One region of the Comamonas sp. 17RB genome, then DNA from elsewhere that is predicted to be linked to it. Evidence: predicted binding sites of a transcription regulator. Region 1 holds the regulator's gene; each other region holds the start of a gene.
The links. Region 1 encodes sigma-54, which starts transcription at its own class of promoters, with help from an activator protein. Its sites were predicted from a motif close to TGGCANGNAANCTGCTTT; they were not measured.
Positions count from the first base shown of each region.

Region 1 (10,740 bases):
CCTTCGGCCAGCCGGGTGACCAGTGCCCCCAGAAAGCTGTCGCCCGCCCCCGTGGTGTCCAGCACCGGCAAGGCCAGCGCGGGATGGGTGCTGACACGCCCGCCGCACACGGCCACCGCCCCCTGAGCGCCCAGCGTGACCACCACCTGGGACACGCCCCGCGCCAGCAGGCGCTGGGCGCCGTCGGCTGCCGTGGCCGGGCTGTCCACCACCTGATCGCTGTAGGCGGCGGCTTCGACCTCATTGACCACCAGGGTGTGGACCAGGGGCCACCAGGCTTCGGGCAGCTCGCGCACCGGTGAAGGGTTGAAGACCACGCGGCAGCCAGCGCTGCGGGCCGCCTCCAGCACCTGCTCCAACACGCTGTCCGAGGTCTCGCGCTGCAGCAGCACGAAATCGGCCTGGGCCAGCACATTCAGCAGTGCCTCATCCGGCAGCTCCAGCAGCACATTGGCGCCGGGCACCACGCAGATCCGGTTCTGGCCATTGCCCTCCACCAGCACCATGGCCGCACCGGTGGAGACCCCGTCCAGCACCTGCACATGGTCCATGTCCACGCCGGCGTCGTGCAGCGCCAGCCGCAGGCTGTTGCCATGGTGGTCGCGGCCGACGCAGCCAAACAGCGTGACCTGGGCGCCGTGGCGTGCGCAGGCCACTGCCTGGTTGCCGCCTTTGCCGCCGGGCAGGTAGCGCAGGCTGTGGGCCATCACGGTTTCCCCGGCCCGGGGCACGCGTTCCAGGTGCAACACCGCATCCATGTGCAGGCTGCCCACCACGGCGATGCGGGCCACGCTGTGCGGGTGATCGGGTTCGGGCTGCGCCGACAGCAGCTTGCGAGGCAGCGCGGAAGAAGAAAGCGGTGCAACCATGGGGTGTCTCCTTTGCTGCCAACGGCCGTGGCATGTGCGGAATGAACCAAGGATGGCTGCACGATACCTCCAACTGCCGACGCTGCCCAGCCGGTTTGCACGGGTCTGGGGGATTGCGGCAACGCAGCATGCCCGCAGGGGCTCCGCCACCGCAGGCTGTGGCCTCACCGGGCGTCCCGCAGCCCTCTGCAGCCCCGCTGCGCTTACAGCGTCTTGCGCAGATTGGCCGGCGCGATCTTCAGCGCCTCACGGTACTTGGCCACGGTGCGACGGGCGCATTCGATGCCCTGCTCCTTGAGCATTTCGGCGATCTGGCTGTCCGACAGCGGCTTCTTGGCGTTCTCGGCCGAGACAAACTGCTTGATCAGCGCCCGCACCGCCGTGCTGGAGGCATTGCCACCGGTTTCCGTGCCCAGCCCGGAGCCGAAGAAATACTTGAGCTCGAAGGTGCCGTGCGGCGTGGCCATGTACTTGGCGGTGGTCACCCGGCTGATGGTGGACTCGTGCAGGCCCAGCTCGTCGGCGATGTCGCGCAGCACCAGCGGGCGCATGGCCAGTTCGCCGTGCACGAAGAAGTTCTTCTGCCGCTCCACGATGGCGCGCGACACCCGCAAGATGGTGTCGAAGCGCTGCTGCACGTTCTTGATGAACCAGCGCGCCTCCTGCAGGCGCTGCTGCAGGCCGGCATGGCCTTCGCTGCCCTTGTGGCCGCGCAGCGCACCGGCATACACATCGTGCACGCGCAGACGCGGCAGCACGTCGGGGTTGAGCTGCACGTTGAACTGGGGCGTGCCTTCGCTGGCACGGCGGCCGGCGCGGGTGACGATCACGTCCGGCACGATGATGTTGCGCTCCACATTGACAAAGCGCCGGCCGGGCCGGGGCTCCAGCCGGGCGATCAGTGCCATGGCCATGCGGGTGCGCTCCTCGCTGCTGCCCGTGGCCTGCATCAGGCGGCGCACATCGCGCCGGGCCAGCAGGTCCAGCGGCTGGGCGCAGATGGTCAGCGCCGTCTCCACCACACTGGCCTCGGCCTCACCGCGCTGCAGCAGATGGTTCAGCTGCAACTGCAGGCATTCGGCCAGCCCCTGGGCGCCCACGCCCACCGGCTCCAGGCTGTGCAGCAGCCGCAGTGCCACGGTGAAGCGGTGCACCAGCTCGTCGAGCTGTTCCGGGTCGTCCGTGCCGGCCAGGCCCTCGGCCAGGGACTGCAGCGACTCTTCGAGGTAGCCGTCGTCGTTCAGGTTCTCGATCAGGAAACGCAGCACATAGCGGTCCAGCTCGGACAGGTGCAGCGACAGCGACTGGCGCAGCAGGTGGTCGGTCAGCGATTCATGTGCACGGGCCAGATCCAGGGCGCTGACTTCATCGCCATCGCCGCCCTGTGCGTTGCGCGCCGGGGCATCGCCGCCCCATTCGCTGTCATCGGGGCGCAGTTCGCTGGTGCCGTCGCCCTCCCAGTCGGGGGCATCGTATTCCGTGCTGCCGGGGCCTTCCGCACTGTCGGCGGGCGCCTCCGCAGCCCCTGCCGTCAGCGCGCCATCGGCGGCATAGTCATCGCTCTGCGCCGGCGTATCCGACTGGGACAGGCCGAAGTCTTCGCGGGGGGCGTCGTCGCTGTCGACTTCCAGAAACGGGTTGTCGTCGAGCATCTGCTCGACTTCCTGCGCCAGCTCCAGCGTGGACAGCTGCAGCAAGCGGATCGACTGCTGCAATTGCGGCGTCAGCGCCAAATGCTGCGACACCCGCAGTGACAAACCAGGCTTCAACGCGACGCTCCCTCTCTGTGATCTTGTATGTGTCGTGGCGGCGGAAGTGGCGGGCTACATCCTGAAATGTTCGCCCAGGTAGACCCGCCGGACGTCGGCGTTCTCCACAATCTCTTCCGGTGTGCCCTGCGCCAGCACATGGCCGTCGCTGATGATGAAAGCGTGGTCGCAGATGCCCAGCGTCTCGCGCACGTTGTGGTCGGTGATCAGCACCCCGATACCGCGCTCCTTCAGGAAGCCGATGATGCGCTGGATCTCGATCACCGCGATGGGGTCGATACCGGCAAACGGCTCGTCCAGCAGGATGAAGCGCGGCTGCGTGGCCAGGGCCCGGGCAATTTCCACGCGGCGGCGCTCGCCACCCGACAGCGCAATCGCCGGCGAGGAGCGCAGGTGGTCCACGCGCAGCTCCTTGAGCAGATCGGTCAGGCGCCGCTCCACCTCGGCCTTGGTCAGGGGCTTGCCCTGTTCGTCCTGCTGCAGCTCCAGCACGGCGCGGACATTGTCTTCCACGCTGAGCTTGCGGAAGATCGAGGCTTCCTGCGGCAGATAGGACAGGCCCAGGCGCGAACGCTGGTGGATGGGCATGTTCGCCACCGAATGGCCGTCGATGTAGATGTCGCCGGCATCGCTGCGCACCAGGCCCACGATCATGTAGAACGAGGTGGTCTTGCCCGCGCCATTCGGGCCGAGCAAGCCCACCACTTCGCCTTTCTGCACGGCCAGGGACACGTCCTTGACCACCTTGCGGCTGCCATAGGACTTGGCCAGATGGTGCACTTCCAGGCGGCTGCTGGCGCCTGGGGCGGTCGGGGTGTCGGAAGAGCGGGTCACGGGTTGCGCAATTTCATGGTGTCCGAAGGCTTGAGCGGCTGCGCACTCGGCGCCACCGGGGCCTGCGGGGGCTGGGTCTTGGGCGCCAGCACGGCGCGCACGCGGCCACCGGAGCCGGCAGCCGCTTCCTCGCTGCCCGGCGTGGCGCGGCGGTTGCCGTCCACGGTGAACACATCGGTCAGGTTGTTGTAGGTGATGATGTTGCCGGTGATGTCGTCACTCAGCGTGGCGCCGGTGTAGCGACGCAGCTGGCCCCGCTGGATCAGGCGCACATCGTCCTTCTTGCCGTCGTATTCGATGATTTCGCCTTCGCCTTCCACGTACTCTTCGGGTGCACCGGGCTGGGTGTCGCGCTTTTGGCGGAAGAACGCGCGCTTGCCGGGGGCCGCCCAGACCTTGCCGAACTGGTAACCCTCGGCGTCCTGGCGCACTTCCAGCTTGGCGCCGCGCAGCACGATGGTGCCCTTGGTCAACACCACATTGCCCGTGAACGTGCTGACCTGCTGCAGCTCGTCATGGTGCAGCGCATCGGCTTCAATGTTCATGGGCTTGTTGCGATCGGCCTTTTCGGCCTGTGCCGTGCCCATGGCAGCTGCCAGGACCGTCAGCGCGAGTATCGGGAGGAGTTTGCGTGTCATGTGAGAAGGCATGAATCTTGCAGCCATTGTAGGGCACTGGTTTTCCCCAGGGCTGCCCTGTGGGCGACTCGCAGGGAAATCGACACAAAAAAGCCCGCTGGAAAGCGGGCTGTGTGCAGGGCGGTCAGGCCCTGCCGGGCGAAAGCGGGACCGCTCAGGCCTTGCGGCTCTGGTTGGCCAGGTAATCCACCACATTCAGCACGTTCTGCATGCTGCCGGCACGGGGGCCGTCGGTGTAGAACTTGCCGGCCACGCCCATGGAAGGCACGCCCTCCACATCGTATTCCTGCTGCAGCGCCGAAGCCTTGCGCACCTGGTTGGCCACGGTGAAGGAGTTGTAGATCTCCTTGAACTTGGCCACGTTCGCGCCCTGCTTGCCCACCCATTCGAAGATGGCGTCATCGGTGGCCAGCTTGTTGCGCTCCACGTGGATGGCGTGGAACACCTTGACGTGCATGGCGTCGAAGTTGTCCATGGCCTGCAGCGTGAAATACAGCTTTTGCTGGGGCACGAAGCTGGCGTTGAAGGCCACGGGCACACGGCGCACCACCACATGGGCGGGAGCCTTCTGCTTCCAGGCGGCGAATGCCGGCTCGAAAGCGTTGCAATGCGGGCAGCTGTACCAGAAGAACTCGACCACTTCCACCTTGCCGGCAGGTGCCTCGGTGGTGGCGGGCTTGGACAGTTTCACATAGTCCTTGCCTTCCTTGGGGGCGGCGGCCTGGGCATGGGCGGTCGCAGTGGCGCCCAGGGCCATGGCAGATGCGACCGAGGTGACGGCCAAGGAAAACTCACGGCGTTTCATCAAAGCTACTCCTGTTAGGGGATATTCACTGCCCAGTCAGAGCCGGGCCGTGGCAAAAAGTTCTGCCGGTCAGCGCTGCACGCGCACCAGGGCCGAATCCACCCCGGCGCCGTCGAGCTTGCCCTTGAGCTGCTCGGCGTCATCACGCTTGCCGAACGGACCCACCCGCACCCGGAACACGGTACGGCCGTTCTGCTCGCGCTCGCTCACGCGGGCTTCCCAGCCCAGCATGGCCAGCTTGGCGCGCTGGGCATCGGCGTCGGCCTGGGTGCGGAAGGCACCCGCCTGCACAAAGTAGTCGAAACCGTCCGAACCCGAGGCAGCGGCGGCCTTGGCTTCCGACTGCTTGAGCTTCTGGTTGGCCAGGTCCCCCAGCGGGTCGGCCGAAGAGGCCTTGCCGTCAGGTTTCTTGGCGTCCTGCACCGGTGGTGTGGCCGGCGGGGTGCTGACACCCGTGGCAGGGCCGCTGGTCGGTGGCGTGGTGGGCGTGGCCACCGGCGGCGCAGTGGGCGCCACGGGCTGCTGGGTCACCGGTTGCGTCTGCGTCTGGTTGGCCGGGTTCTTGCCGTACAGCGGCGAGTTCGGGTCCCAGTTCTTGTTGCGTTCGGCTTCCTTGGCCTCGGTGTCCTTGGGGGTCTTGGTCAGGAAGGGCACCGGCACCTTGGTCACATAGACCGCCACTGCCAGAGCGGCCCCCAGGCCGATGATGATGCCCAGGATCAGCCCGATCAGGGTTCCGCCACGTTGCTTGGTCTTCATAGTTTTGCGAGTCAATGCTTACATACGCTCGGGCGCGGACACGCCCAACACCGCCAGACCATTGTGCAGCACTTGTGCCGTGGCGGCGACCAGGGCCAGACGCGCCAGCTTGACCGCTTCATCGTCCACCAGGATGCGCTCGGCGTCGTAGTAGCTGTGGTAGCTGGAGGCCAGATCGCGCAGGTAGAAGGTCACGTCGTGCGGGGCATTGCCTGCGGCGGCGGCGCTCAGCATCTCGGGGTACTTGGCCAGCAGCAGCATCAGTGCCTGGGCCTGTGGACCTTCCAGCGCGGACAGGTCCACCTTCTCCAGCGCAGGCACGCCCGCGCCGCCGGCTTCCTGCCAGGCGCGCAGCACGGACTGGATGCGGGCATGGGCGTACTGCACGTAGTACACCGGGTTGTCGTTGTTCTGGGCCACGGCCAGATCGACGTCGAAGGTGTATTCGGTGTCGGGCTTGCGCGAGAGCAGGAAGAAGCGCACCGCGTCCTTGCTGGTCCACTCGATCAGATCGCGCAGCGTCACATACGAGCCGGCACGCTTGCTGATCTTCACTTCCTCGCCATTGCGCACCACGCGCACCATGGTGTGCAGCACATAGTCGGGGTAGCCCTGGGGAATGCCGACATTGGCCGCCTGCAGACCGGCGCGCACACGGGCGATCGTGCCATGGTGGTCGGTGCCCTGGATGTTGACGACCTTGCCGTAACCGCGCTTGAACTTCTGGATGTGGTAGGCCACATCCGGCAGGAAGTAGGTGTAGGTGCCGTCGGTCTTGCGCATCACGCGGTCTTTGTCGTCACCGTAGTCGGTGGACCTGAGCCACAGTGCCCCGTCCTGCTCGTAGGTGTGACCGCTTTCGATCAGGCGCTTGACCGTGTCTTCCACATGGCCGTTCTGGTACAGGCTCGATTCGAGGTAGTACTCGTCGAACTTGAGGTTGAAGGCCTGCAGATCCTTGTCCTGCTCGTTGCGCAGATAGGCCACGGCAAAGTTGCGGATGTTGTCGTAGTCCTCGACATCGCCGTTGGCGGTGAACTCGCGGTCATCGGCCTTGACGGTTTCCTTGTTCAGGAACGCCTGGGCAATGTCGGCAATGTAGTCACCGTTGTAGAAATTCTTGGCCAGCGGGTTCTCGCTGTCGGTCGGCCAGCATTCGTCACCGGGCTTGAAGCCCTTGGCGCGCAGCTGGGTGGACTTGGTCAGGGTGTCGATCTGCACGCCCGCGTCGTTGTAATAGAACTCGCGGTGCACCTTCCAGCCCTGGGTGGAATACAGATTGCTGATGGCATCGCCAATCGCCGCCTGGCGGCCGTGGCCCACGTGCAGCGGGCCGGTGGGGTTGGCGGAGACAAACTCGACCAGGACGTTCTCGCCACGGTCGGCCTGGAAGCCGAAGCGGGCGCCCTGCGCCAGCACTTCGCGCACGATTTCCTGCTTGGCAGCAGGCTTGAGGCGGATGTTCAGAAAGCCAGGACCGGCGATCTCGATCGCATCCACCCACTGCTGGAACGCGGGCGTGGCTTCCAGCGCGGCCTTGAGCTGTTCGCCCAGTGCGCGGGGATTGGCCTTCAGAGGCTTAGCCAGCTGCATGGCCGCCGTGCAGGCGAAGTCGCCATGGGCTGCCACCTTGGGGTTTTCAAATGCGGCGCGGGCGCCGGCGCCGGGCGAAAGTGTTTCGAGCTCGGCAGCCAGGGCTGCGAGCAAATCCTGTTTGACGGAAAGCATCGGGGGATTTTACGTGGCTGCCCATATCTTGCCGGCGGCCCGTGGCCACACCCTTGAGGCCGTGCTGTCGGCCAGGGGCCGGGCAGAGGGAGCCGGGGCCCGCTGAAACGCCCCGAAAAGCGGCATCCGCCCTTGCGCCACATACACAAACAGCTCCTCTTTTTACATTTTCACAAAACTTCGCTGACCGCCACGGGGCGCCGCCAGCGTGCCATTCCCCCGCACACCGTGGCGATGCCACTACACCACACCAAACAAATAACAATCATTCTCATTCAAGAATAGAATCGCCCGCATGTCCCCGCCGCATCCGCCGTTCGACCCCATGCAGCAGGCCCAGCAACTGTTCGCGGGGCACCACCCCTGGCTGCTGTCCCGGCTGAAGGCCCGGCTGCGCAACACGGCCGAGGCTCAGGACGTGGCGTCTGAAACCTTTTTGCGGGTGGTCGCTGCGCCGCAGCCGATGCGGATCGACGAACCGCGCGCGTTTCTGACCACCATTGCCCAGCGCCTGCTGTTCACCTTGTGGCGGCGGCGCGAGCTGGAGCGCGCCTACCTCGAAGCCCTGGCCCAGCGCCAGGACGAACTGGCCCCTTCCCCCGAAGAGCGTGCGCTGCTGCTGGAAACGCTGGAAACCATTGCCCAGGCCCTGGAGGGCTTGCCGCTCAAGGCCCGGCAGACCTTTCTGCTCAGCCAGCTCGATGGACTGACCTACCATGCCATTGCCGAGCAGCTGGGCATTTCGCACAGCACGGTGCGCCGCCACATGACCGAAGCATTTCGCCGCATTGCCATCGCCCAACTGCAGCAGCAGGCAGGCGTCCCCCGGGCGGCCCGCCATGGCTAGCCGCGCCAGTACCCCACTGGACAGCGCCACCGAAGCCGCGATCGGCTGGCTGGTACAGCTGCATTCCGGCGACATGGGCGCACCCGAGCGCAACCGCCTGGCGCAGTGGCTGGACGCCGACCCGCAGCACCGCACCGCCTGGGAACAGCTGCAGGCGCCGCTGCAACGGCTGCGCGTACCGCAGCCCGCCGCCGGGCGCCTGCTGAGCGACACCCTGGCCCGTGCCGAGTCCCGCACCCGCAAACGCCGCCAGGTGCTGCGCGGGGCCCTGGGCCTGGGCGGCGTGGCCGTGGGCGCCACCTGGCTGGCCGACCGCCACCAGCCCGTGGCGCAATGGAGCGCCGACCTGCGCACCGGTACCGGCGAGCGGCGCGAATTTCTGCTTCCCGATGGCAGCCGCCTCACGCTGGATGCGCGCTCGGCCGTGGACCTGGATTTCCGCCCCGGCCACCGCCGCGTCCGGCTGCGCCAGGGCGCCCTGCTGGCCGAGGCCACACCCCGGGCCGATCTCGGCCCGGCCTTCACCGTGCACACCGTGCATGGCCAGGTGCAGGCCCTGGGCACCCGCTTTACCGTGCGCCTGCAGGACACCTCCAGCCTGGTGGGCATGCTGGAGCACAGCGTGGAAATCACCACCGCCAGCGGCCAGCAGCGCCTGTTGCACGAAGGGCACAGCGCCCGCTTCAATGCCACGGACATCGAGGATGCCGACACGCTCAGCCCCGAAGGCACGGCCGCCTGGCGGCACGGCATGCTGCAGGTGCACGACCAGCCGCTGGCCGAGGTGGTGCAGGCGCTGCGCGCCTACCGCCCGGGCGTGCTGCGCATCGCGCCGCGTGCGGCGGCCCTGCAGGTCTATGGCACCTATGCACTGGACGACACCGACCGCGCCCTCACCGTGCTGGCCGAGACCCTGCCCATCACCGTGCACCGCGCGCTCGGCGGCTGGCTGGTGACGATCGAGTAGGGCCGCACGGAACAGAAACCGGGCATCCCGCGGGCTGCGGATGCCCCCACCCTCCGCAGCCACAGCGCTGCCATGCCCCCCGACCGGCTTCCCGTACCCTGCCCGCGCAAAAAAATGAACACTTTGTGCGGGCTGTTCGACAAGCCATGGACACCTTCAGGTTTTGTCCTTTGTCCACCTTTGTCGAAAGCCTTTGCATGCTGCACCCCTGCCCCCTGCCGTTGCGCGCCCTGGCCGCCGCGGCCCTGGCCTGCGCCTTGAGCGCCCACGCCCAGACCGCCACCCCCGCGGGCCCCGCCGCCACCACTTCCACCGCCGTCCGCAGCTATGACCTGCCGGCACAGCCCCTGGGCAGCGCCCTGGCCCGCATTGCCGCCGACAGCGGCCAGCAGATCAGCCTGGATGCCGAGCTGGTGCGCGGACGCACCGCACCGGCCGTGCGCGGCAGCTACACCGCCGAGCAGGCCGTGCGCGCCGCGCTGGCGGGCAGCGGACTGGAACTGGTGCGCACCGGCGCCGGCAACTGGTCGCTGCGCACGCAGTCCACGCCCGCCCCACGGGCGGCAGGCGAAGCCCCCAACCTGGGCGAAGTGCGCGTGAGCGCCGAGGCCACACGCAGCGCCACCACCGAGCACACCGGCAGCTACACCGCTCGCGCCGTCACCATCGGCAAGAGCGAGCAGCCCCTCAAGGACATTCCCCAGTCGGTCAGCGTGGTGACGCGCCAGCTGATGGACGAGCAGAACGCCACCTCGGTCTACGACGCCCTGGCCAGCACCACGGGCATCACCTTGCTGCAAAGCCCGCAGGGCGGCAAATACATTTACTCGCGCGGCTTTGACATCGCCACCCTGCAGTACGACGGGGTCAATGTGCAGCGCCTGTACGGCCGCTCCAACAACTACAACGGCAGCACCGCCATCTACGACCGCGCCGAGATCCTGCGCGGCTCGGCTGGCCTGCTGCAGGGCGGTGGCGACCCCAGCGGCGCCGTCAACCTGTCGCGCAAGCGCCCGCTGAAGGAAGGCGGCGTCAGCGTCACGGCCAAGGCCGGTTCCTGGGACCGGTATGCCACCCAGATCGATGGCAGCAGCGCGCTGAATGCCGAAGGCACGCTGCGCGGCCGGGCCGTGCTGGACGTGGAAGACGAACACTCCTTCATCGACTTAGTCAACCGCCGCAACACCACCTTGTACGGCACGCTGGAATACGACCTCTCGGCCCAGACCCAGGTCAGCATCGGCGCCAGCTACGAAACCTTCAAGGGACGGCCCTTCATCTCGGGCCTGCCGCGCTACAGCGACGGCAGCGACATCCGCCTGCCGCGCTCCACCTACCTGGGCGCCAGCTGGAACCGCCAGGACAACAGCACCCAGACCATCTACGCCGACCTGTCGCACCAGTTCAACGACCAGTGGCGCGCCAAGGTCTCGGCCATCCATGTGCAGGAAGACGTCTACCTCAAGTACGCCTCCTCCCAACGCACCGTCAACCCCGCCACCGGACTGGGCGGCACCGTGGCCA
Region 1 covers NZ_JASHHY010000013.1:18,192-28,931, reverse strand. Annotated here, with positions in the region: gene QM470_RS20255 (ribokinase) at 1-869, opposite strand, end outside; gene QM470_RS20250 (RNA polymerase factor sigma-54) at 1,073-2,638, opposite strand; gene lptB (LPS export ABC transporter ATP-binding protein) at 2,693-3,472, opposite strand; gene lptA (lipopolysaccharide transport periplasmic protein LptA) at 3,469-4,110, opposite strand; gene QM470_RS20235 (thiol:disulfide interchange protein DsbA/DsbL) at 4,265-4,915, opposite strand; gene QM470_RS20230 (SPOR domain-containing protein) at 4,985-5,674, opposite strand; gene argS (arginine--tRNA ligase) at 5,693-7,402, opposite strand; gene QM470_RS20220 (sigma-70 family RNA polymerase sigma factor) at 7,698-8,249, shown strand; gene QM470_RS20215 (FecR domain-containing protein) at 8,242-9,216, shown strand; gene QM470_RS20210 (TonB-dependent siderophore receptor) at 9,414-10,740, shown strand, end outside.

Region 2 (10,740 bases), on a different contig from region 1:
CGCATCACCAGCACCTCGGCGTCGCTGGGTCTGCGTGGGGAAACCAGCCATGACACCCGCTGGGGCCAGCTGATGCCGTTTGGCCGCCTGGAATTGCAGCACGACTTTGACCACCAGTCCGACGTGCGCATTGCCTATGCCGACCTGAATGGGTCGCAAGGCTATGCCATCAGCAGCAGCCCCATCGGCCGCAACCGGGTGCAAGTAGGCTTTGGCAGCCGCCTGCAGTCGCGCATGGGTACGTTTGCGGCGGAGCTGCAGTTCACCCGCAGCAACACCAGCTTCCAGCGTGGCATGCGGTTGCTGTACACCACACGCTATTGAGCGCATCGGAAAGCGGGGATGGGCACAAGGCTTGCTCCGCATTCAGCGCCCGGTTGCTGACCAGCCGCCCTGCAGGGCGGCTTTTTCTTGGGTGCGCTGGAAGGGAATGTGTGTGGGTGGGGCTACGGTCAGCGGATGAATCTAGCGCCCAAAGCCATGAAAAGCAGAGCAACTTCAATTGCACATGGCAACCAGCTCGCTCCGATAGCCATCGCCACTCCCATGATCACATGGCTTACGCACATGCACCACCATGAGGCACAGAACTTGCTGCCTCCACGGTAAAGCACCGCACGCCCCACCATGACTTCTGCCTTGCATTACCTGATTGCCGTTCGCCGCTGTGAAATGGGCGAACTGGAGCAACTGCTGCATACCAGCACCCTGGTGCGCCAGCTGGGTGCGCTGATCCATGCGCTGCAGGCTGAGCGCGGCCTGTCCAACATCGTGCTGGCCAGTGGTGGGCAGCGCGGCACCAGCGTTCGGCTGGCGCAGGTCCAGACAGCGGACCGCTGTGCAGCACAGTTGCACCAGGCACTGGCGCAACTCGATCTGAATGCCTTCCAGGGCGGTCACGGTGCGCGGCTGTTCAACCATATTGCCTATGTGTTGCAGGGGCTGGACGCCTTGCCCGCGCTGCGCCAGCAGGTCGGCGCGCTGGCGCTGACACCCGATGCCGCCACCGCGGCCTATATCCGCCTGATCGCAGGCCTGCTGGCCGTGGTCTTCGAGGCGGCCGACAGCGCCACCGAGCCCGGCATTTCCCGCCTGCTGGTGGCCATGTTCCACTTCATGCAGGGCAAGGAACTGGCCGGCCAGGAGCGTGCCACCGGGGCCGCGGCCTTTGGCAGCGGCAGCAGCCAGGCCGCGCGCCAGCAGCACTGGCTGCATCTGATCGACGCACAGGAGCGCTGCTTCCAGGTGTTTGCCGATTGCGCACCCGCCACACCATTGGCGCTGTGGGAAAAGACCCAGCACCACAACCCCGAGCTGCTGGTGATCGAGCGCATGCGCCGCATGGGCTGCACCGCCGCCACCGGCCAGGCCTTGGATGCCGAGTTGAGCACGCCCTGGTTCGACGCCTGCACAGCCCGCATGGATGCCTTGTATGCCATCGAGGTGCAACTGGCCGACGAGCTGCAGCAACGCTGCACCGCCCAGCTGCAGGCAGCCCGACAGGCGCCGGAACCGCGAGCACTGTTGCAGCGCAGCGCCGGTGCGGGTGACGCCCCTGCCCCCACAGCGCCCGACGGCCTGCCCGATTTCTTCCATGCACCAGCCCCCGAAGCCACGCTGCAACTGGGTAACAGCCTGGCACCTCAGCTGGGCCAGTCGGTGCTGAGCCTGGTTCAGGAGCAATCCCAGCGGCTGCAGGCCATGCAAGCCGAACTGGAAACCGTGCGCTCCGCCCTGACCGAGCGCAAGACGCTGGAGCGCGCCAAGGGCCTGCTGATGGCGCACCGCCAGCTCAGCGAGAGCGAAGCACACAAGCTGCTGCGCCAGACCGCGATGAACCAGAACCGACGCCTGATCGATGTGGCCGAGGCCGTGCTGGCCATGGCCGATCTGCTGCCGCCGGCACAGGGTTGACCTGCCCGCACACCAGCCGAAACGCACCAACACACAGCAGCACCGGCGTCGCCCCCCTGCTGCAGCGCACCAAAACCGCGCTGCCATCCGCCAAGATGCGTACTGCAAAGCGCATCACCGCGCTCCATAAGCGGTGCTTCCCTGGGGAAGCCTGCCGTCGAAAAGCTGGCACGGTTTCTGCATTCCTCGGCAGTGAATCCCGGCCAACGGCGGTCTGGAATCAGCCCCCACACACAGGACAACGGCGTCCCCATCCCCTGCGCAGCGCAGACGGATCGGGACGCCGTTGTGCTTTGCAGCGCTGGAAACAGCCCCGTGGTGGGATCCGTCGTTCCGTTGAAAAAGCATTCGCCCCACGCACTGGAAGGAGCCGAACCATGGCACAGCACACCCCGGATACCGCTTGCACTCCCCCATCCACCCCGGCAGACCCCATGGAAGCGGGCAGCCGCCGCCAGTTTCTGCGCCAGGCTGGCGGCATCGCCGCAGGTGCCGCCCTGTACACCCAACTGGGGCATGGCGGCGTATGGGCCGCCGGATCGGACGCTCCGGAGAAGAAGGAAGTGAAGATCGGCTTCATCCCGCTGACGGACTGCGCCAGCGTGGTCATGGCCTCGGTGCTGGGGCTGGACCAGAAGTACGGCGTCAAGATCATCCCCACCAAGGAAGCCAGCTGGGCCGGCGTGCGTGACAAGCTGGTCAACGGCGAGCTGGACTTCGCCCATGTGCTCTACGGCCTGGTCTACGGGCTGCACCTGGGTGTGAGTGGCCCCAAGAAGGAGATGGCCGTGCTGATGACGCTCAACCAGAACGGCCAGGCCATCACCCTGTCCAAGAAACTGGCGGACAAAGGCGCAGTGGATGCCGCCAGCCTGGCCAAGCTCATGGCCAGCGACAAGCGCGAATACACCTTTGCCCAGACCTTCCCCACCGGCACCCATGCCATGTGGCTCTATTACTGGCTGGCATCGGCCGGGATCGACCCGCTCAAGGACGCCAAGGTCATCACCGTGCCCCCGCCGCAAATGGTGGCCAATATGCGCATTGGCAACATGGATGGCTTCTGCGTGGGCGAACCCTGGGGCCATCGGGCCATCATGGACAACATTGGTATCACCGCCGTCACCACGCAGGACATCTGGCAGGGCCACCCTGAAAAAGTGCTGGGCACCACAGCCGAATTCGCACAGAAAAACCCCAACACGGCGCGCGCCGTGATGATGGCCATTCTGGAAGCCGGCCGGTGGATCGATGCCAGCCTGCAGAACAAGCTGAAGATGGCCGAGACCATTGCCGGCAAAGCCTATGTGAACACCAGCGTGGACGCCATCAACCAGCGCATCCTGGGCCGTTACCAGAACGGTCTGGGCAAGACCTGGGACGACCCGAACCACATGAAGTTCTTTGCCGATGGCGCGGTGAACTACCCCTACCTGAGCGACGGCATGTGGTTCCTGACCCAGCACAAGCGCTGGGGCCTGCTCAAGAGCCACCCCGACTACCTGGCCGTGGCCAAGCAGATCAACCGCACCGACCTGTACAGCCAGGCCGCGTCGCAGCTGAAGGTGAACGTGCCCAAGGACACCATGCGCAGCAGCAAGCTGATCGACGGCGTGGTGTGGGACGGCAAGGACCCTGCCAAGTACGCCGACAGCTTCAAGGTCAAGGCCTGAGCCTCTGCCCCTCTTCATTGATCTATCAGGAGAAGCACCATGGTCAGTGCCATCTTTCATTCCCCGCGCGGTGATGCAGCCCCACCCCAGGGCGCCATCGCCACAGCGGCCGCCAACGATGCCATCCACGGCACCCCTGCCACGGCACACACCGGCACCACTGCTCACGTCCCTGCCGCCGCAACCAGCATTACGCCGCCCGCACCTTCGCGCCTGCGCCAGCGGCTGGCGGCACTGGCGCAGACCGTGCTGCCTCCCGTCATGGGCCTGGCACTGCTGGTGGGCCTGTGGTCGCTGGTGTCAGGCAGCACCGGTCGGGCCATTCCAGGGCCGCTGGACACCTGGCAGCAGGCCGTCGAGGTGTTCAGTGACCCGTTCTACCGCAACGGCCCCAACGACCAGGGGGTGGGCTGGAACGTGCTGGCCTCGCTGCAGCGCGTGGGCCTGGGCTTCGGGCTGGCCGCGCTGGTGGGAATTCCGCTGGGCTTTGTGATCGGGCGCTTCCGCTTTCTGTCACGCATGTGCAACCCGCTGATCAGCCTGCTGCGCCCGGTCTCGCCGCTGGCCTGGCTGCCGATTGGCCTGCTGGTGTTCAAGGGCGCCAATCCCGCCGCCATCTGGACCATCTTCATCTGCTCCATCTGGCCCATGGTCATCAACACCGCGGTGGGCGTGCAGCGCGTGCCCCAGGACTATATGAACGTGGCCCGCGTGCTGAACCTGAGCGAATGGAAGATCGCCACCACCATCCTCTTCCCCTCGGTGCTCCCCTATCTGCTGACCGGTGTGCGCCTGGCCGTGGGCACGGCCTGGCTGGTCATCGTGGCCGCCGAGATGCTGACCGGCGGCGTGGGCATCGGCTTCTGGGTCTGGGACGAGTGGAACAACCTGAACGTCAAGAACATCATCATCGCCATCTTTGTGATAGGCATCGTGGGCCTGCTGCTGGAATGGGCACTGGTGAAACTGGCTTCGGCCTTTACGTTTGAAGAGGTGAAAGCATGAACCATCCGACCTTGCACAACCCGTCGCTCTCCACCAAGTTCATCCAGATCCAGGGCGTGGAGCAGACCTTCACCACGACCAAAGGGCTGTTCCCTGCGCTGCGCGACATCAACCTGAACATTGCCAGGGGCGAGTTCGTGAGCCTGATCGGCCACTCGGGCTGCGGCAAATCCACCTTGCTGAACCTGATTGCCGGGCTGACCACCCCCACCGCCGGCAATCTGCTGTGTGCCAACAAGGAAATCAAAGGCCCGGGGCCCGAGCGCGCCGTGGTGTTCCAGAACCATTCCCTGCTGCCCTGGCTGACCTGCCATGCCAACGTCCATCTGGCCGTCGAGCGCGTGTTCGGCAAAAAGGAAACCAAGGCCCAGCTCCAGGCCCGCACGGCGGCCGCACTGGAACTGGTGGGACTGAGCCACGCCGCGCACAAGCGGCCGGGCGAAATCTCCGGCGGCATGAAGCAGCGCGTGGGCATTGCCCGGGCACTGTCCATGGAACCCCAGGTGCTGCTGATGGACGAGCCATTTGGTGCACTGGACGCCCTCACCCGTGCCAAGCTGCAGGACGAGTTGCTGGAGATCGTGGCCCGCACCCGGAGCACCGTGGTCATGGTGACCCATGATGTGGACGAAGCCGTGCTGCTCTCCGACCAGATCGTGATGCTCACCAACGGCCCCGCCGCCACCATTGGCGAAGTGCTGCAGGTGCCGCTGGCGCGCCCGCGCAACCGTGTGGCACTGGCCGAAGACCGGGACTACCAGCGCTGCCGCAAGGCGGTGATCGATTTTCTCTACACCCGCCAGGGCCATGTAGAAAAAGCGGCCTAGCCCCGCCCACAGACACCAGGCACCGCAGGCGTGCACTGCGGTGGTCCACGGCAAGCGCTGAACACACCACGAACGCACCACCACGGTGCGTTGCAATACCGGGTGAAACACCCGCTCCCGGGCAGGTCTCTGGCGCTAACTGGCACAGAAACTGCTTGAAATGGACAAGGCCACCGCTGGCCCGCAGACCTGCTATGCAATGGCGCAAAGCAGGTCGCACAAGACAAAGGCGTCTTTTCCCCGCAGCACACCGCTGCCCGGAGAGGACGCCTTTTTTGTTTTCGAACCTGGAATGAAGCAACCACCCACGGGGGCACGATGAAAAAATCCCAACTGGTTCTGGTAGGCAACGGCATGGCCGGTGTGCGCGCCCTGGAAGAGCTGCTGAAGATTGCACCCGATCTGTACCAGATCACGGTCTTCGGCGCAGAGCCCCACCCCAACTACAACCGCATACTGCTCTCGCCCGTGCTGGCCGGCGAGCAGACGCTCGATGAAATCGTGCTCAACGACTGGTCCTGGTACCAGGACCACGGCATCCATCTGCACACCGGCTGCACGGTGACCGAGGTGGACCGGGTGCGCCGCGTGGTGCATGGCGTGGATGCGGCGGGCAACACCATCAGCGCGCCTTATGACCGCCTGGTGCTGGCCACCGGCTCCAACCCCTTCATCCTGCCGCTGCCCGGCCACGATCTGCAGGGCGTGCTGGCCTACCGCGACATTGCCGACACCCAGGCCATGATCGACGCGGCCACCCGCTACCGCCATGCCGTGGTCATCGGTGGCGGCCTGCTGGGGCTGGAAGCGGCCAACGGCCTGATGAAGCGCGGCATGCAGGTGACGGTCGTGCATGCCAGCGAATGGCTGATGGAGCGCCAGCTCGACGATGTGGCCGGTCGGATGCTGCAGCAGTCGCTGGCCGAGCGCGGCATGCAGTTCCTGATGCAGGCCCAGACCCATGAGCTGCTGGCCGGCGACATCGGCCGCGTGCGTGCCGTGCGCTTCAAGGATGGCAGCGAAGTCCCGGCCGATCTGGTGGTGATGGCCGTGGGCATCCGCCCCAATACCGCCCTGGCCCAGCGCATGCACCTGCATGTGGACCGCGGCATTGTGGTCAGTGACACGCTGCAGACCGTGACCGACCCACGCATCTACGCGGTGGGCGAATGCGCCGCCCACCGCGGCGTGGCCTACGGCCTGGTGGCCCCGCTGTTCGAGCAGGGCAAGGTGCTGGCCAACCACCTGGCCGAATGGGGTATCGGGCGTTACCAGGGCTCGCTGACCTCCACCAAGCTCAAGGTCACCGGGATCGACCTGTTTTCCGCTGGCAACTTCCAGGGCGGTGCGGACACGGAAGAAATCGTGCTGCGCGACCCTTATGCCCCCGGCGGCGGCGTCTACAAGAAGCTGGTGATCCAGGGCGACAAGCTGGTGGGCGCCTGCCTGTATGGAGACACCGTGGACGGCAGCTGGTACTTCAAGCTGCTGCGCGAAGGCCGCTCGGTCGCCGACATCCGCGACCGGCTGATGTTTGGCGAGTCGAACATCGGCGACACCGGCCACGAAGGCCACAGCAAGGCCTCGGCCATGGCCGACAGCGACGAGGTCTGCGGCTGCAACGGCGTGACCAAGGGTGCCATCTGCAAGGCGATCAAGGACAAAGGCCTGTTCACGCTGGACGAGGTGCGCAAGCACACCAAGGCCAGTGCCAGCTGCGGCTCCTGCACCGGGCTGGTGGAACAGATCATCATGTTCACCGCCGGTGGCGACTATTCCAGCACGCCCAAGACCAAGGCGGTGTGCGGCTGTACCGACCATGGCCACCAGGCGGTGCGCGAGGCCATCACCCAGCACCACCTGCTGACCACGGATGCGGTCTTCCGCTTCATGGAATGGCGCACGCCCAATGGCTGCGCCACCTGCCGCCCGGCCGTGAACTACTACCTGATCAGCACCTGGCCCAAGGAAGCACAGGACGACCCGCAAAGCCGCGCCATCAACGAGCGCAGCCACGCCAACATCCAGAAAGACGGCACCTACAGCGTGATTCCGCGCATGTGGGGCGGCGAGACCACGGCCGACGAGCTCCGCCGCATTGCCGATGCGGTGGACAAATACCAGATCCCCACGGTCAAGGTCACCGGCGGCCAGCGCATCGACCTGCTGGGCGTCAAAAAGGAAGACCTGCAGGCGGTGTGGAACGACATCGGCATGCCCAGCGGCCACGCCTACGCCAAGGCGCTGCGCACCGTCAAGACCTGCGTGGGCAGCGAATGGTGCCGCATGGGCACACAGGACAGCACCCAGCTGGGCAAGGACCTGGAGCGGGCCATGTGGCGCATGTATGCGCCGCACAAGGTGAAGTTTGCCGTCAGCGGCTGCCCGCGCAACTGCGCGGAATCGGGCATCAAGGATGTGGGCATCATCGGCGTGGACAGCGGCTGGGAGATGCACATCGCCGGCAACGGCGGCATCAAGACCGAGGTGGCGCATTTCTTCACCAAGCTCAGGACGGCCGAGGAGGTGCTGGAGTACACGGGGGCCTTCATGCAGCTCTACCGCCTGGAAGGCTGGTACCTGGAGCGCACGGTGCACTACGTGAATCGCGTGGGCCTGGACTACGTGAAGCGGCGCATTCTGGAAGACGCCGCCGGCCGCAAGGCCCTGTGGGAACAGCTGCAGTTTGCCCTGGATGGCGAACCCGACCCCTGGTTCGAGCTCGACAAGGCCCATGTGGATGCCCGCCAGTTCCAGCGCGTCATCCCCATTCTCCCGGCCATGCCTCCGCTGGCGGCACCCACCCAGACCGCCAGCGTGTGATGCACCGCCCCGGCAGGCCTTCATGAATCCCTCATCAATACCAGCAGATCCGAAAGGAATAGCAATGACCACCTGGCAAGCCATCTGCGCCGTCCACGACATCCCCGTGCTGGGCGCGCGCCGCGTCGCCCGCCCCCAGGGGCTGGACGTGGCCTTGTTCCGCAATGCCGAGGACGAAATCTTCGCCCTGCTCGACCGCTGCCCGCACAAAGGCGGGCCGCTGTCGCAGGGCATGGTGTTCGGCCGCAGCGTGGCCTGCCCGCTGCACAACTGGACCCTGGGTCTGTGCGACGGCCAGGCCGCCGCGCCCGACGAGGGCTGCACCCCCGCCTTTGCTGTCCAGGTGCGCGACGGCCAGGTGTTCATGGATGCGGCCGAGCTGGCCACCAAGGCCACCGACCTGAGCCGTCCCATTGCCGGACCGGCCCGCCGCTGCGGACAGGACGCCAGCAACGCTGCCTGAACGCAGCACCACTCTCAAGCTCAAGCATGGTGGCATGTACAGACCCATCTGCACACGCCACCTCACACCCCGGAAAGCCCACGCCATGGCCGAAACCCGTTCCACCTGCCCGTACTGCGGCGTCGGCTGCGGTGTGATCATCCAGTCCGAAGGGACGCAGATCACCGGCGTGCGCGGCGACCCCCTGCACCCGGCCAACCACGGCCGCCTGTGCACCAAGGGCAGCACGCTGCACCTGACCGCCGCCCCCGCGCTGGCCCGGCAAACCCGGCTGCTGCAGCCGCTGCTGCGCGCTGGGCGCGGGCAGGCGCCCCAGCCCATCGACTGGGACACCGCGCTGGACCTGGCGGCCACCCGCATGGCCGATACCGTACAGCAGCACGGGCCGGATGCCGTGGCCATCTACGCCAGCGGCCAGTTGCTGACGGAAGACTATTACGTCTTCAACAAGCTGGCCAAGGGCCTGCTGGGCACCAACAACCTGGACACCAATTCCCGCCTGTGCATGAGCAGCGCCGTTGCCGGCTACAAGGCCACCCTGGGCGCCGATGCCCCGCCCGCCTGCTACGACGATCTGCAGCATGCCCGCTGTCTGTTCATCGTGGGCAGCAACGCGGCCTGGGCCCACCCCATCCTGTTCCGGCGCATCGAAGACGCCAAGGCCGCCAACCCGCAGCTCAGGATCATCGTGGCCGACCCGCGCCGCACCGAGACCGCCGAAATCGCCGACCTCTTCCTGCCGCTGCAGCCCGGCACCGATGTGCAGCTTTTCCACGGCATGCTGCACGCCATGCTGTGGGAAGGCTGGCTGGACACGGACTACATTGCCCGCCACACCAGCGGTTTCGACGACCTCAAGGCCCTGGTGCGCGAAGCCACCCCCGAGCGCGTGGCACGCGACTGCGGCCTGGACATGCAGGATGTGCTGCAGGCCGCACGCTGGTTTGCATTGGGTGGCGAAGACGGCAGCACCGCCCAGCGCGCCCCCACGCTCAGCCTGTACTGCCAGGGCCTGAACCAGAGCAGCAGCGGAACCGCCAAGAACGCCGCGCTGATCAATTTGCACCTGGCCACCGGCCAGATCGGCAAGCAGGGTGCCGGCCCGCTGTCGCTGACCGGCCAGCCCAATGCCATGGGGGGCCGCGAAGTGGGAGGCATGGCCAATCTGCTCAGCGCCCACCGCGATCTGGCCAATGCGCAGCATCGTGCCGAAGTGGCCGCCTTCTGGGGGGTGCCCAGCGTGCCGGCCAGTCCCGGCAAGACCGCCATCGAACTGTTTGAAGCGGCCGCCGACGGCCAGATCAAAGCCCTGTGGATCGCCTGCACCAACCCGGCCCACAGTCTGCCGGACCAGGCCACCGTACGCCGCGCACTGGAGCGTGCGGAATGGGTGGTGCTGCAGGACGCATTCGCCACCACGGCCACCGCCGCCTATGCCGACCTGCTGCTGCCCGCCACCACCTGGGGGGAAAAACTGGGGACCGTCACCAACAGCGAACGCCGTATCTCCCGCGTGCGCGCCGCCGTGCCGGCGCCAGGCCAGGCCCGGCACGACTGGCAGATCGCCACGCAGATCGCGCAGCGCATCGAGGCCCGCCTGCGCCCCGGCCAGCCCAGCCTGTTCGCCTATGACACCCGCAACGCTGCAGCAGGCGCCGAGCGGATCTGGAACGAACATCGCGACAGCACGCGCGGGCGGGACCTGGACATCACCGGCCTGTCCTGGCCGCTGCTGGAATCCGCAGGCCCGCAGCAATGGCCCCTGCCCGCCGGTGCGCAGGCAGGGACGGAACGCCTGTATGCCGACGGCATCTTTCCCACCGCCGACGGCCGCGCCCGCTTTGCCGCCCAGCCCTACCGTCCGGTCGCCGAGCCGCGCAGCGCGCGCTTTCCCTTTAGCCTGAACACCGGCCGCCTGCGCGACCAGTGGCATGGCATGAGCCGCACCGGCCAACTGGGCCGCCTGTTTGCCCACCAGAGCGAACCCGTGCTGAACATGCACCCGCAGGACATGGAGCGCAGCCGTCTGCAGCCC
Region 2 covers NZ_JASHHY010000001.1:66,749-77,488, forward strand. Annotated here, with positions in the region: partial or broken gene QM470_RS00300 (autotransporter domain-containing protein) at 1-324, shown strand, start outside; gene QM470_RS00305 (nitrate regulatory protein) at 628-1,914, shown strand; gene QM470_RS00310 (CmpA/NrtA family ABC transporter substrate-binding protein) at 2,349-3,587, shown strand; gene ntrB (nitrate ABC transporter permease) at 3,627-4,592, shown strand; gene QM470_RS00320 (ABC transporter ATP-binding protein) at 4,589-5,419, shown strand; gene nirB (nitrite reductase large subunit NirB) at 5,738-8,242, shown strand; gene nirD (nitrite reductase small subunit NirD) at 8,307-8,705, shown strand; gene QM470_RS00335 (nitrate reductase) at 8,791-10,740, shown strand, end outside.
Region 2: a site for sigma-54 is predicted at 2,081-2,098, ahead of QM470_RS00310 (CmpA/NrtA family ABC transporter substrate-binding protein). Genes of this name have one in related genera too.

Region 3 (10,740 bases), on a different contig from region 1:
ATTTCGTCGCCGGGCTGGTTCAGCGTCCACTGTGTCTGGGTGTAAGTCTTGTCAAGCATGCAGGCGACCGCCGATATTTCGGCGGACGAACGGTGGCAGGGCTGCATCCAGGCATTGCAACCGAGGCATGGAGAGTGCATGAAAAATATCAGCGTCACACGCAAGCTGTGGATCAGTGTGCTGTGTATCGTGGCAGGCATGGTGGGGCTGGCGGGCTTTGTGGGCACCGGCGCTTACCGCTTCCAGAAGCAGCAGGAGGCCCAGGAAGTCGTCCTGTCCCAGCGCATGGCGGATGCCATGCACTGGGCGGCACTGACCAAGACCAACGCCGTGCGCACGCTGGCCGTGGTGCTCAGCACCGATCCCAGTGTGGGCGAGGAGTTCTCGCCCACCATTGCGGCCACCAGCGCGCAGATTTCCAAGGTACAGAAAAGCCTGGAAGAAGCCAATCTGAGCGAGGCCGACAAGGCCCAGATGGCCCGCATTGCCCAGTTGCGCAGCGACATGATCGCGGTGCGCCAGCAGGTGATGAAGCTCAAGGAAGCCGGGAGTGCGGACGAAAGCGTGAAAATCGTGCAGGCCACCTACAAGCCGGTGGTGGACAAGTACCTCGAAGGCCTGCAGGCCTTTGTCGACCTGCAAACCGCCCACATCAGCCGCATGCGCGTCGAGATGGCAGACACCCGTGTACGCATGGGCCTGTGGGCCGGCGTGGGCATGCTGGCGCTGGTGGTGGCCATCGTGCTGGGCGCGCATTGGCTGATCAACAGCATCCGCCGGCCGCTGGTGCAGGCCAACGAGATTGCCGAGCGCATTGCCGCGGGGGATCTGAGCACCCAGGTGGGGGTGGACCGCAGCGATGAATTCGGGCAGTTGCTGCTCTCGCTGCGCAATATGAACCAGGCGCTGGGGGGCATGATCCAGGAGGTGCGCTACGGCACCGACAACATCGCCCAGGCCAGCGCCGAAATCGCCATGGGCAACCAGGACCTGTCGCAGCGCACCGAGGAAACCTCGGGCCGCCTGCAGCAGGCCGCCTCCGCCATGGCCCAGCTCACCAGCACCTTGCAGCAGACGGCGGGCAACGCCCAGCAGGCCACCCAGCTGGCCGAACAGGCCTCGGGCGTGGCCCAGCGCGGCGGGGCCGTGGTGGGCCAGGTGGTCAGCACCATGAACGACATCCACGCCAGCAGCCAGAAGATTGCCGACATCATCGGCGTGATCGATGGCATTGCCTTCCAGACCAACATCCTGGCGCTGAACGCGGCGGTGGAAGCCGCCCGCGCGGGCGAACAGGGGCGCGGCTTTGCGGTGGTGGCCAGCGAAGTGCGTTCCCTGGCCGGCCGCAGCGCGGATGCCGCCAAGGAAATCAAGCAGCTGATCCAGGCCTCGGTCGAGCGGGTGGCCGATGGTGCGCGCCTGGTGCATGAAGCCGGTGGCACCATGCAGGAAATCGTCCAGTCCATCGAGCGCGTGACACTGACCATGGCCGAAATCAATGCCGTGGCCGCCGAGCAGCGCGATGGCATTGCCCAGGTCAGCGAGGCCGTGAGTTCGCTCGACCAGATGACACAGCAGAATGCGGCACTGGTGGAAGAAAGTGCGGCCGCCTCGCACAGCCTGAGCGAACAATCGCAGAACATGAAAAGCGTGGTGGGCCGTTTCAAGGTCCCTGGCGCGCAGCAGGTTCTGGGCTTGCAGCGCCCGGTGCCGGCGCCCCGCAGCATCGGCAGCCGACCGCAAGCGATGCTGGAGCTGGAGGGCTGACCTCCAGCGGCTGCAACCGGGCGTGACTGACTGCCACGCCAGGCACAAGGCAAAAAGGCAAAAAGGCAAAAAGGCAAAAAGGCAAAGCAGCCAAAGGCCTCTTCACGGGCCGTTGGTTCGCGCCCAACAAAAAAAAGCAGCCCCAGAGGCTGCTTTTTTGTTTCCGGTGTGCGGCAAGAGGCAAAAGCGGCCTGCACCCAGGCCACGGCGCCGCGTGCCCGACGGAACGGGTCAGGCGATCTCGGCGACCAGATCGATCTCCACGCAGGCGCCCATGGGGACCTGTGCCACGCCGAAGGCGCTGCGTGCGTGCGAGCCCTTGTCGCCAAACACTTCGGCCAACAGCTCGGAGCAGCCGTTGGTCACCAGGTGCTGCTCGGTGAAGCTGGCGGTGGAATTCACCAGGCTCATCACCTTGACGATGCGGGTGACGCGGTTCAGATCGCCGCCGCAGGCCACCTGCAGCGTGCCCAGCAGGTCCACCGCCACGGCGCGTGCGGCCAGCTTGCCTTCGTCGGTGCTGATGGCGCCGCCCAGCTGGCCGGTCCACACCTTGCCGTCCTTGCGGGCAATATGGCCGCTCAGAAACACCAGGTTGCCCGTCTGCACAAATGGCACATAGGCGGCGGCCGGGACGGCCAGCGGGGGCAGGGTGATGTTCAGGGCTTGGAGTTTGTCGTAGACACTCATGGGAGTTCCTTGCATGGTGGGTAGAACGGGGCGGGAAGGGCGCGCAGCGGCGCCCGTGGGCGTGCTGCGGTTCCGGCGCGTGCGTGGCCGTCGGTGACAACCGCGCGCATGCCAGCCAGTATGCCAAGAGTGGAGCCGTCTTTCGCTTCCGCGTACACGGCAGTGCGGCTTTCTCCCACGATCTGGGCCCTGGCCGCCGCGGCAGGGGTGGCGCTGCAGCTGCTGCAGCCTGCCCTGTGGCCGGGGTGGGAGTATGCGGTGCTGGGCGTGGCGGCCGTGCCGCTGGGGGGCGCGGCCATGTGGGCGTGGCCGCACGCCGGCGCGCGGCGAACGCAGCAGGGGTTGCTGGTTCTGATGGTGGTCTGCGCTGCGGCGGCGTCCTTTGCGCTGACGGGATGGCAGGCCCTGGGGCGGCAAGCCCAGCGCATTGCGCCAGCCTTGGAGGGCGTGGATGTGGACGTGATCGCCGTGGTGGACGCCCTGCCGGCACGCAGCTCCCAAGGTCTGCGGATGCAACTGGTGGTGGAGCAGGCACAGCGGGCCAATGGACAGGCTGTGGAGCTGCCGCAGCGGCTGGAAGTCACATGGTATGCGCCACGCGGAATGGGGACCGCGCCGTGGCCTGCGGTCTCGGCCGGCGAACGCTGGCGTTGGACGCTGCGCCTCAAAGCCCCGCATGGCGCGCGCAATCCCCATGGCTGGGATTGGGAGCTGTGGCTGTGGGCCCAGGGCATCGGCGCCACCGGCTATGTACGCGACGGCCCCAAAAATACCGCCCCCCTGCGGCTGGACCCTGGCGAAGGCCGCCGCCCGGTGGAAGCGCTGCGCCAGCAGGTGCGCGATGCCATCGTGGCCCAGGGGGCCGTCCCGGGCGCGGCAGATGCCGAGCCGGACGCCGCGAACGATCGCCGCCGTGCCTTTGGCGTGGTGGCGGCGCTGGTCACGGGCGACCAGCGCTCCATCGACACCGCCGACTGGGAGGTGTTTCGCCGCACCGGCGTGGCCCACCTGGTCAGCATTTCGGGCCTGCACATCACCATGTTCGCCTGGTTGGCGATGCGCCTGCTGGGGGCCTTGTGGCGCTGCAGCCCGTGGCTGTGCCTGCGCTGGCCCGCGCCGCTGGCGGCACTGTGGGGTGGCGTGGGGCTGGCGGCAGCCTATGCACTGTTCAGCGGTGGCGGACTGCCTGCGCAGCGCACGGTGGGCATGCTGGTGGTGGTGGCGTTGCTGCACAGCACCGGCCGGCGCTGGCCCTGGTGGGCGGTCTGGAGTGTGGTGCTGGCAGTGATTGCGCTGTGGGATCCCTGGGCGCTGTGCCAGGCGGGCTTTTGGCTCAGCTTTGTGGCCGTGGGGGTGCTGCTGGCGTCGGGCACTGCGGGGTGGCAGCCGCCAGGCTGGGCACAGCGATTGCACCAGTTGCTGCGGGAGCAGATGGTGGTGGTGCTGGCGCTCAGTCCCTTGTCGCTGCTGTTCTTCGGGCAGGTTTCGCTGGTCGGTGGCCTGGCCAATCTGCTGGCCATTCCCTGGGTGACGCTGGTGGTCACCCCCCTGTCGCTGCTGGGGGTGCTCTGGCACCCCTTGTGGGAGGCCGCGGCCTGGTGTGTGCAGGCCATGGCGGTGGTGCTGGAGGCACTGTCCGCCTGGCCCTGGGCCAGTCTCGCCCGGGCGCAGGCGCCGTGGTGGGCGGCCGCAGCGGCCATCGCCGCCGGTGTGGGCCTGGTGCTGCCGCTGCCCTGGCAGTGGAAGGTGCTGGCCTTGCCGCTGCTGTGGCCCGCGCTGTGGTGGCAGGCGCCCCGGCCCGCCCCTGGCGAGGTGGACATGCTGGCGCTGGACGTGGGCCAGGGGGCTGCGGTGCTGCTGCGCACGGCCCACCACAGTCTGCTGTTTGATGCCGGGCCGGCCTGGCCGGGAGGCGATGCCGGGGCCCGGGTGGTGCAGCCCTTGTTGCAGGCCCTGGGGGAGCGGCTGGACATGCTGGTACTCAGCCATGGCGATGCCGACCATGTGGGCGGAGCCGAGGCGGTGCTGGCCCAGCAGCCCCAGGCGCAGTTGGTGGGGGCGGGCGCGGCGGTGCTGGCCCAGCGCCTGTCCCGGTCCTGGCAGCCCTGCGTGGCCGGTCAGCAGTGGGAATGGGACGGGGTGCTGTGGCAGGTGCTGCACCCCACGGCCGGCGTGCAGGGTGACGGCAATGCCGCCAGCTGCGTGCTGCGCGTGCAGGCGGCCAACGGTGCAGCCGTGCTGCTGACGGGCGATATCGAGGCGGCGCAGGAAGCCGCATTGCTGCGCTCCGGCCAGAACCTGCAGGCCGATGTGCTGCTGGCACCCCACCATGGCAGCCGCACCTCGTCGAGCGCGGCGTTTCTGGCGGCGGTGGCGCCGCACACGGTGGTGGTGCAGGCCGGTTACCGCAACCGTTTTGGCCACCCTGCAGCGCCTGTTTTGCGGCGCTATGCCGCCCAGGACCTGGTGGTGCAGAGCACGCCCCAATGCGGCGCGGCGCACTGGAATGGTGTGCAGGCGCAGACAGTGGCCTGTGAGCGCAGTCTGCGCCCACGTTACTGGAGTCATGCACCAGATCGGTGAGTGCTTGCCCGGAGGGGGCGGAGCGTGGCAGCCCTTAAACTGGCTGTCATACCCATAGTGCATCGCTATGGCCCGCAACTTGCTATGCAATCCCCAGGAGGCCCACGATGCAGAAGTACGACGAGATGTACACCATGCTGCCGTTTGACGGCAGTGACGTGCGAGACCACTACAAAGCCTATGCGCAGTGGCTGGCACAGCAACCGGCGCAGACCATGGCAGCGCGCGCGGCAGAGGCAGAGATGATCTTCCGCCGCGTGGGGATCACCTTTGCGGTCTACGGGGAGAAAGACGCCAACGGTGCGGGTACGGAACGCCTGATTCCGTTCGACCTGATCCCCCGCATCATTCCCGGCGCGGAGTGGACGCGCATGCAGGCGGGCCTGGTGCAGCGGGTCACGGCACTGAACCGCTTCATTGCCGACATCTACCACGACCAGGACATTCTGCGGGCCGGTATCGTGCCCAGGGACCTGATCGCCAACAACGCCCAGTACCGGCCCGAGATGGAGGGCGTGGATGTGCCGCGCGACATCTATGCGCACATCGCCGGCATCGACATCGTGCGCGCCCCCAATGCCCGGGGCGAAGGCGAGTACTTTGTGCTGGAGGACAATCTGCGTGTGCCCTCCGGCGTGTCCTACATGCTGGAAAACCGCAAGATGATGATGCGGTTGTTCCCCGACCTGTTCACCCGGCACGCCGTGCAGCCGGTGGCGCATTACCCCGACATGCTGCTGGATACGCTGCGCGCCAGTGCGCCGGCACGGGCCGCATCCGATTCGGCCACGGTGGTGGTGCTGACGCCGGGCATGTACAACAGCGCCTACTTCGAGCACGCCTTCCTGGCGCAGCAAATGGGGGTGGAGCTGGTCGAGGGACCGGACCTGGTCGTCAAGGACAAGGTGGTCTATATGCGCACCACGCGGGGCCTGCAGCGCGTGGATGTGATCTACCGCCGCGTGGACGACGACTTCCTGGACCCGCTGGTGTTCCGGCCCAATTCCACCCTGGGCTGCGCTGGCTTGATGGACGCCTACCGCGCCGGCAATGTGACCATTTGCAATGCGGTGGGCACCGGGATCGCCGACGACAAATCGGTCTACCCCTATGTGCCGGAAATGATCCGCTTCTACCTGGGCGAGGAACCGATTCTCTCCAACGTGCCCACCTGGCTGTGCCGCAAGCAGGACGATCTGAAATACGTGCTGGCGCATCTGCACGAGCTGGTCGTCAAGGAGGTGCATGGTGCCGGCGGTTACGGCATGCTGATCGGCCCTGCCGCCACCCGGACCGAGATCGAGGACTTCCGCCGTGCGCTGCTGGCCAACCCGGCGGGCTATATCGCCCAGCCCACGCTCAGTCTGTCGAGCTGCCCGACGATGGTGGACGCCGGCATTGCGCCGCGCCACATCGATTTGCGGCCCTTTGTGCTGAGCGGCGAGACCGTGCGCATGGCGGCCGGCGGCCTGACGCGCGTGGCACTGAAGGACGGATCGCTGGTGGTCAATTCTTCGCAGGGCGGTGGGACCAAGGACACCTGGGTGCTGAACGAACAGGCCCAGGGCCAGCCTTCACCGGAGCTGGTGCAGGAGCTGGGCGGCATGGTGCAGAGCATGGGAGGGGGCTGGTGATGAACACCGCTTGCATTCCTGCCATGACGATCTTGAAAGGTTTCCCATGTTGAGCCGTACCGCAGACCACCTGTTCTGGATGTCCCGCTACACCGAGCGGGCAGAAAACACCGCCCGCATGCTGAACGTCAGCTACGACACGTCCATGCTGCCCCAGCCTGCCGAGATGGCACGCAAGGACTGGATGGGGGTGCTGTCCATCAGTGAACTGATTCCCGCCTACGACCGGCGCCACACCCAGGTCACGCGCGATGGCGTGCTGCACTTCATGGTGCGCGATGAGAACAACCCCTCATCGATCTACTCCTGCCTGCGGGCCGCACGCGAGAACGCACGGGCGGTGCGCGGCGCCTTGACGTCGGAAGTGTGGGAAACCCAGAACCAGACCTGGCTGGAGCTGAACCGCCAGCTGCAGGATGGCTGGTTCGAGCGTGACCCGATGCAGTTCTTTGAATGGGTCAAATACCGCTCCCATCTGTCGCGGGGCGTGTCGCTGGGCACCATGCTGCAGGACGAGTCCTTCCACTTTGTGCGGCTGGGCACGTTCCTGGAACGGGCGGACAACACGGCGCGCCTGCTGGATGTGAAGTTCCACGCCATCGAGAGCGACTACCACGGTACCGATCTGCGCCAGGTGGGGCAGCAGCAGTTCGATTTCTACCACTGGAGCGCGGTGCTGCGCAGCGTCTCGGCCTTCGAGGTGTACCGCAAGGTCTACCGCGATGTGATCACGCCCGAGCGCGTGGCCGAGCTGCTGATTCTGCGTCGCGATATGCCGCGTTCCTTGCACGCCAGCATGCACGAGCTGATGGACAACCTGCGCCAGGTGGGGCACCAGGAAATGAGCGAGAGCCTGCGCAGTGCCGGCCTGCTGCTGGCCCAGCTGCAATATGGGCGCATCACGGAAATTCTGGACACCGGCTTGCACGCCTACCTGACCCAGTTCCTGGACCGGGTCAACCTGCTGGGCGGGCAGATCAGCCGCGACTTCCTGGCGCCGGAGCTGGTGTGAACGGTGGCGCGGGGTCCGCGCTTGGCGGCCCTGCGCGTTCAGTAACCAGACCGTGGTGTCGGGTGCGCCGCATGCGGGCCAGGGGCCATGCTGGCCATGGCGCCCGGTGCACAGGCTTCGGGGCGCAGCGGTGGTGTGGGCTGGCCGTAGGAGCGCAAGACCATGGCTTCCAGCTCGCCCGAGGCGCGGGCGCACTCTAGCTCTGCAATCACCTCGGCACGGGTGCGACCCGGCTGCGCCGCAGGCGCGGCGGGCATGGTCTGGCTGGCGGCGGCGGCCACCACCGGTGCTTCGCTGCGCTCCTGTGCCAGGCTGCCGGTGGCAATGCCGCCGGCCATGGTGGCGCACAGCAAGGCGGTGCGCAGATGCCAGAGTGGCGTATTCGAAAGGGATGGGGTGTACTGCGACATGGCAGGGCTCCTGCAAAAAACACGGCGACGTTGCCGCATGCCTGCACTGTCGTGCCGGGCGCCAGCCAGGCACAGCGCCTTGCGACGAAACCGGGGCGGCGCAGTATGTACCGACGTGCTGGCGGCGTGAATGGCGGGGGCAAATGGGGGACAAGGCGAGTGCAGGGTGGGCGCAAGGCCGCACTTGCCGGCCCGCGGCGGCGCAGGGGCCTTGTCGGCTGTGCGACAGGCAGGCAGGGGGTGCTGCGGGTTCCACCAACTGTCTGCTCTCCCATCCTTCGCATAATCACGGGGCCGCTGGCGCAGCCCCGTGCGGGGTACGACTCCCCGCCGGCTGCCCTCCCGTTTTCTCCCCCTGACACAGAAAGAGACAAGCCATGCCTTCCACCACCCCACCACGCAGCGCAGGCCACCTGATCGTCGAATGCCTGATCGCCCAGGGCGTGGACATGGCCTTTGGCGTGCCCGGCGAAAGCTATCTGGATGTGCTCGATGGCCTGCACGCCCACCGCGACCGCATCCGTTTCATCACCTGCCGCCAGGAGGGCGGAGCCTCCTTCATGGCGGACGCCTACGGCAAGCTCACCGGCAAGCCCGGGGTGCTGATGGTCACGCGCGGTCCGGGGGCGACGAACGCCTCCATCGGCATCCACACGGCGTTCCAGGATTCCACCCCCATGGTGGTGCTGATTGGTGACGTGGGCAGTGATATGCGTGACCGCGAAGCCTTCCAAGAAGTGGATTTCGGCACCTTTTTCGGCCCTGGCACGCGGGGCATGGCCAAGCGGGTGGAACGCATCGACGATGCCCGCCGCATTCCCGAATACATTGCCCGTGCGTTCACCACGGCCCTGCAAGGCCGCCCCGGTCCCGTGGTGCTGGTGCTGCCCGAAGACATGCTGACCCAGGTGGTCTCTGGCGAGGCCCTGCCTGCCGCCCCCACGGTGCACCAGGACATCGGCGCACAGGGCGCCGAGGAATTGCGTGCGCTGCTGCTGAAGGCCAAACAACCGTTTGTGATCGCTGGCGGACCGGGCTGGACGCCGCAGGCCGCGCAAGACCTGCAGACCTTTGCGGAGCGCTGGCAGTTGCCGGTGGGCAATGCCTTCCGTTTCCAGGACACTTTCGACAACCACCACCCGCTGTACGCCGGCGATGTGGGCATTGCCATCAACCCGGCGCTGGCCCAGCGCATCAAGCAGGCGGATCTGCTGATCACCATCGGTGCACGCCTGGGCGAGATGACGACCAGCGGCTACACCCTGCTGCAGTCGCCGCGCCCGGTGCAGCAGCTGGTGCACATCCACCCCAGTGCCGAGGAACTGGGCCGTGTCTTCCGCGCCGATCTGCCGCTGTGCGCCACCATGCCTGCGGCAGCCCGGGCGCTGGCGGCACTGGAAGCCCCGGCCAGTGTGCCCTGGGCCGCCTGGACGGCGGCAGCCCATGCCGACTATGAAGCCAATCTGCAGCCCCAGCCGCTGGCGGGGCTGGATGTGGCCAAGGACGGCGCCATCGACATGCCGGCCATCATTGCCACGCTGCAGCGCCTGCTGCCGCAGGACACAGCCATCACCAATGGCGCGGGCAACTTTGCCAGCTGGGTGCACCGCTATTTCCGCTTTCACGGCTGGAGCAAGGGCCACAAGACCCAGCTGGCGCCCACCAGCGGCGCCATGGGCTATGGCGTGCCGGCCGGGATTGCGGCCAATCTGATCACCGGGCGCACGGCGTTCACCATCGCCGGGGACGGCGACTTCCTGATGAATGGCCAGGAGCTGGCGACGGCAGTGCAGCATGGCGGCAAAAGCATCATCGTGCTGCTGAACAATGGCATCTACGGCACCATCCGCATGCACCAGGAGCGCGAGTACCCCGGCCATGTCAGCGGCTCCACGCTGGGCAATCCGGACTTCTGCGCGCTGGCCCAGGCCTATGGCTATGCGGCCGAGCGGGTGGAGCGTACTGCCGACTTCGAAGCCGCACTGCAGCGCGCGCTGGCGGCACCCACGGGCACGCTGATCGAGATTCCGCTCAGCCCGGAAGTCATCACCACCCGCGCCACCTTGTCCACCATCCGGGAAAACGCGCTGCAAAACCAGAAGGCGCATGGCTGAGCCATTCGGCGGTGCATGAAAAAACGGGCCCTGTGGGCCCGTTTTGCATGGAAAGCAGGAGCTTCAGTCCGCTTCGCTCATCTGCGACTGCAGATAGTTCTGAACGCCCACCTTTTCGATCAGGTCCAGCTGGGTTTCGAGGAAGTCGATGTGCTCCTCGGTGTCTTCCAGGATCTCTTGCAGCAGATCGCGCGAGACATAGTCCTGCACGCTTTCGCAGGCGGCAATGCCTTCCTTGATGGTCTGCTGGGCGGCCTGTTCCAGGCGCAGGTCGCAGGTCAGGGATTCAGGCACGTCTTCACCGATCTGCAGCTTGCCCAGGTCCTGCAGGTTGGGCAGACCGTCCAGCATGAAGATGCGGTCCATCAGCACGTCGGCGTGCTTCATCTCGCTGATGGATTCCTTGTATTCCACCTTGGCCAGCTTGTCGAAACCCCAGTGCTTGAACATGCGGTAGTGCACGAAGTACTGGTTGATGGCGGTGAGTTCGTTTTTGAGTTGTGCCTGGAGGCAGGCAATGACTTGTGTGT
Region 3 covers NZ_JASHHY010000006.1:184,853-195,592, forward strand. Annotated here, with positions in the region: gene QM470_RS12495 (methyl-accepting chemotaxis protein) at 139-1,767, shown strand; gene QM470_RS12500 (RidA family protein) at 1,999-2,457, opposite strand; gene QM470_RS12505 (DNA internalization-related competence protein ComEC/Rec2) at 2,620-5,040, shown strand; gene QM470_RS12510 (circularly permuted type 2 ATP-grasp protein) at 5,148-6,674, shown strand; gene QM470_RS12515 (alpha-E domain-containing protein) at 6,721-7,686, shown strand; gene QM470_RS12520 (DUF4148 domain-containing protein) at 7,725-8,096, opposite strand; gene QM470_RS12525 (thiamine pyrophosphate-binding protein) at 8,474-10,210, shown strand; gene bfr (bacterioferritin) at 10,274-10,740, opposite strand, start outside.
Region 3: a site for sigma-54 is predicted at 5,109-5,126, ahead of QM470_RS12510 (circularly permuted type 2 ATP-grasp protein). Genes of this name have one in related genera too.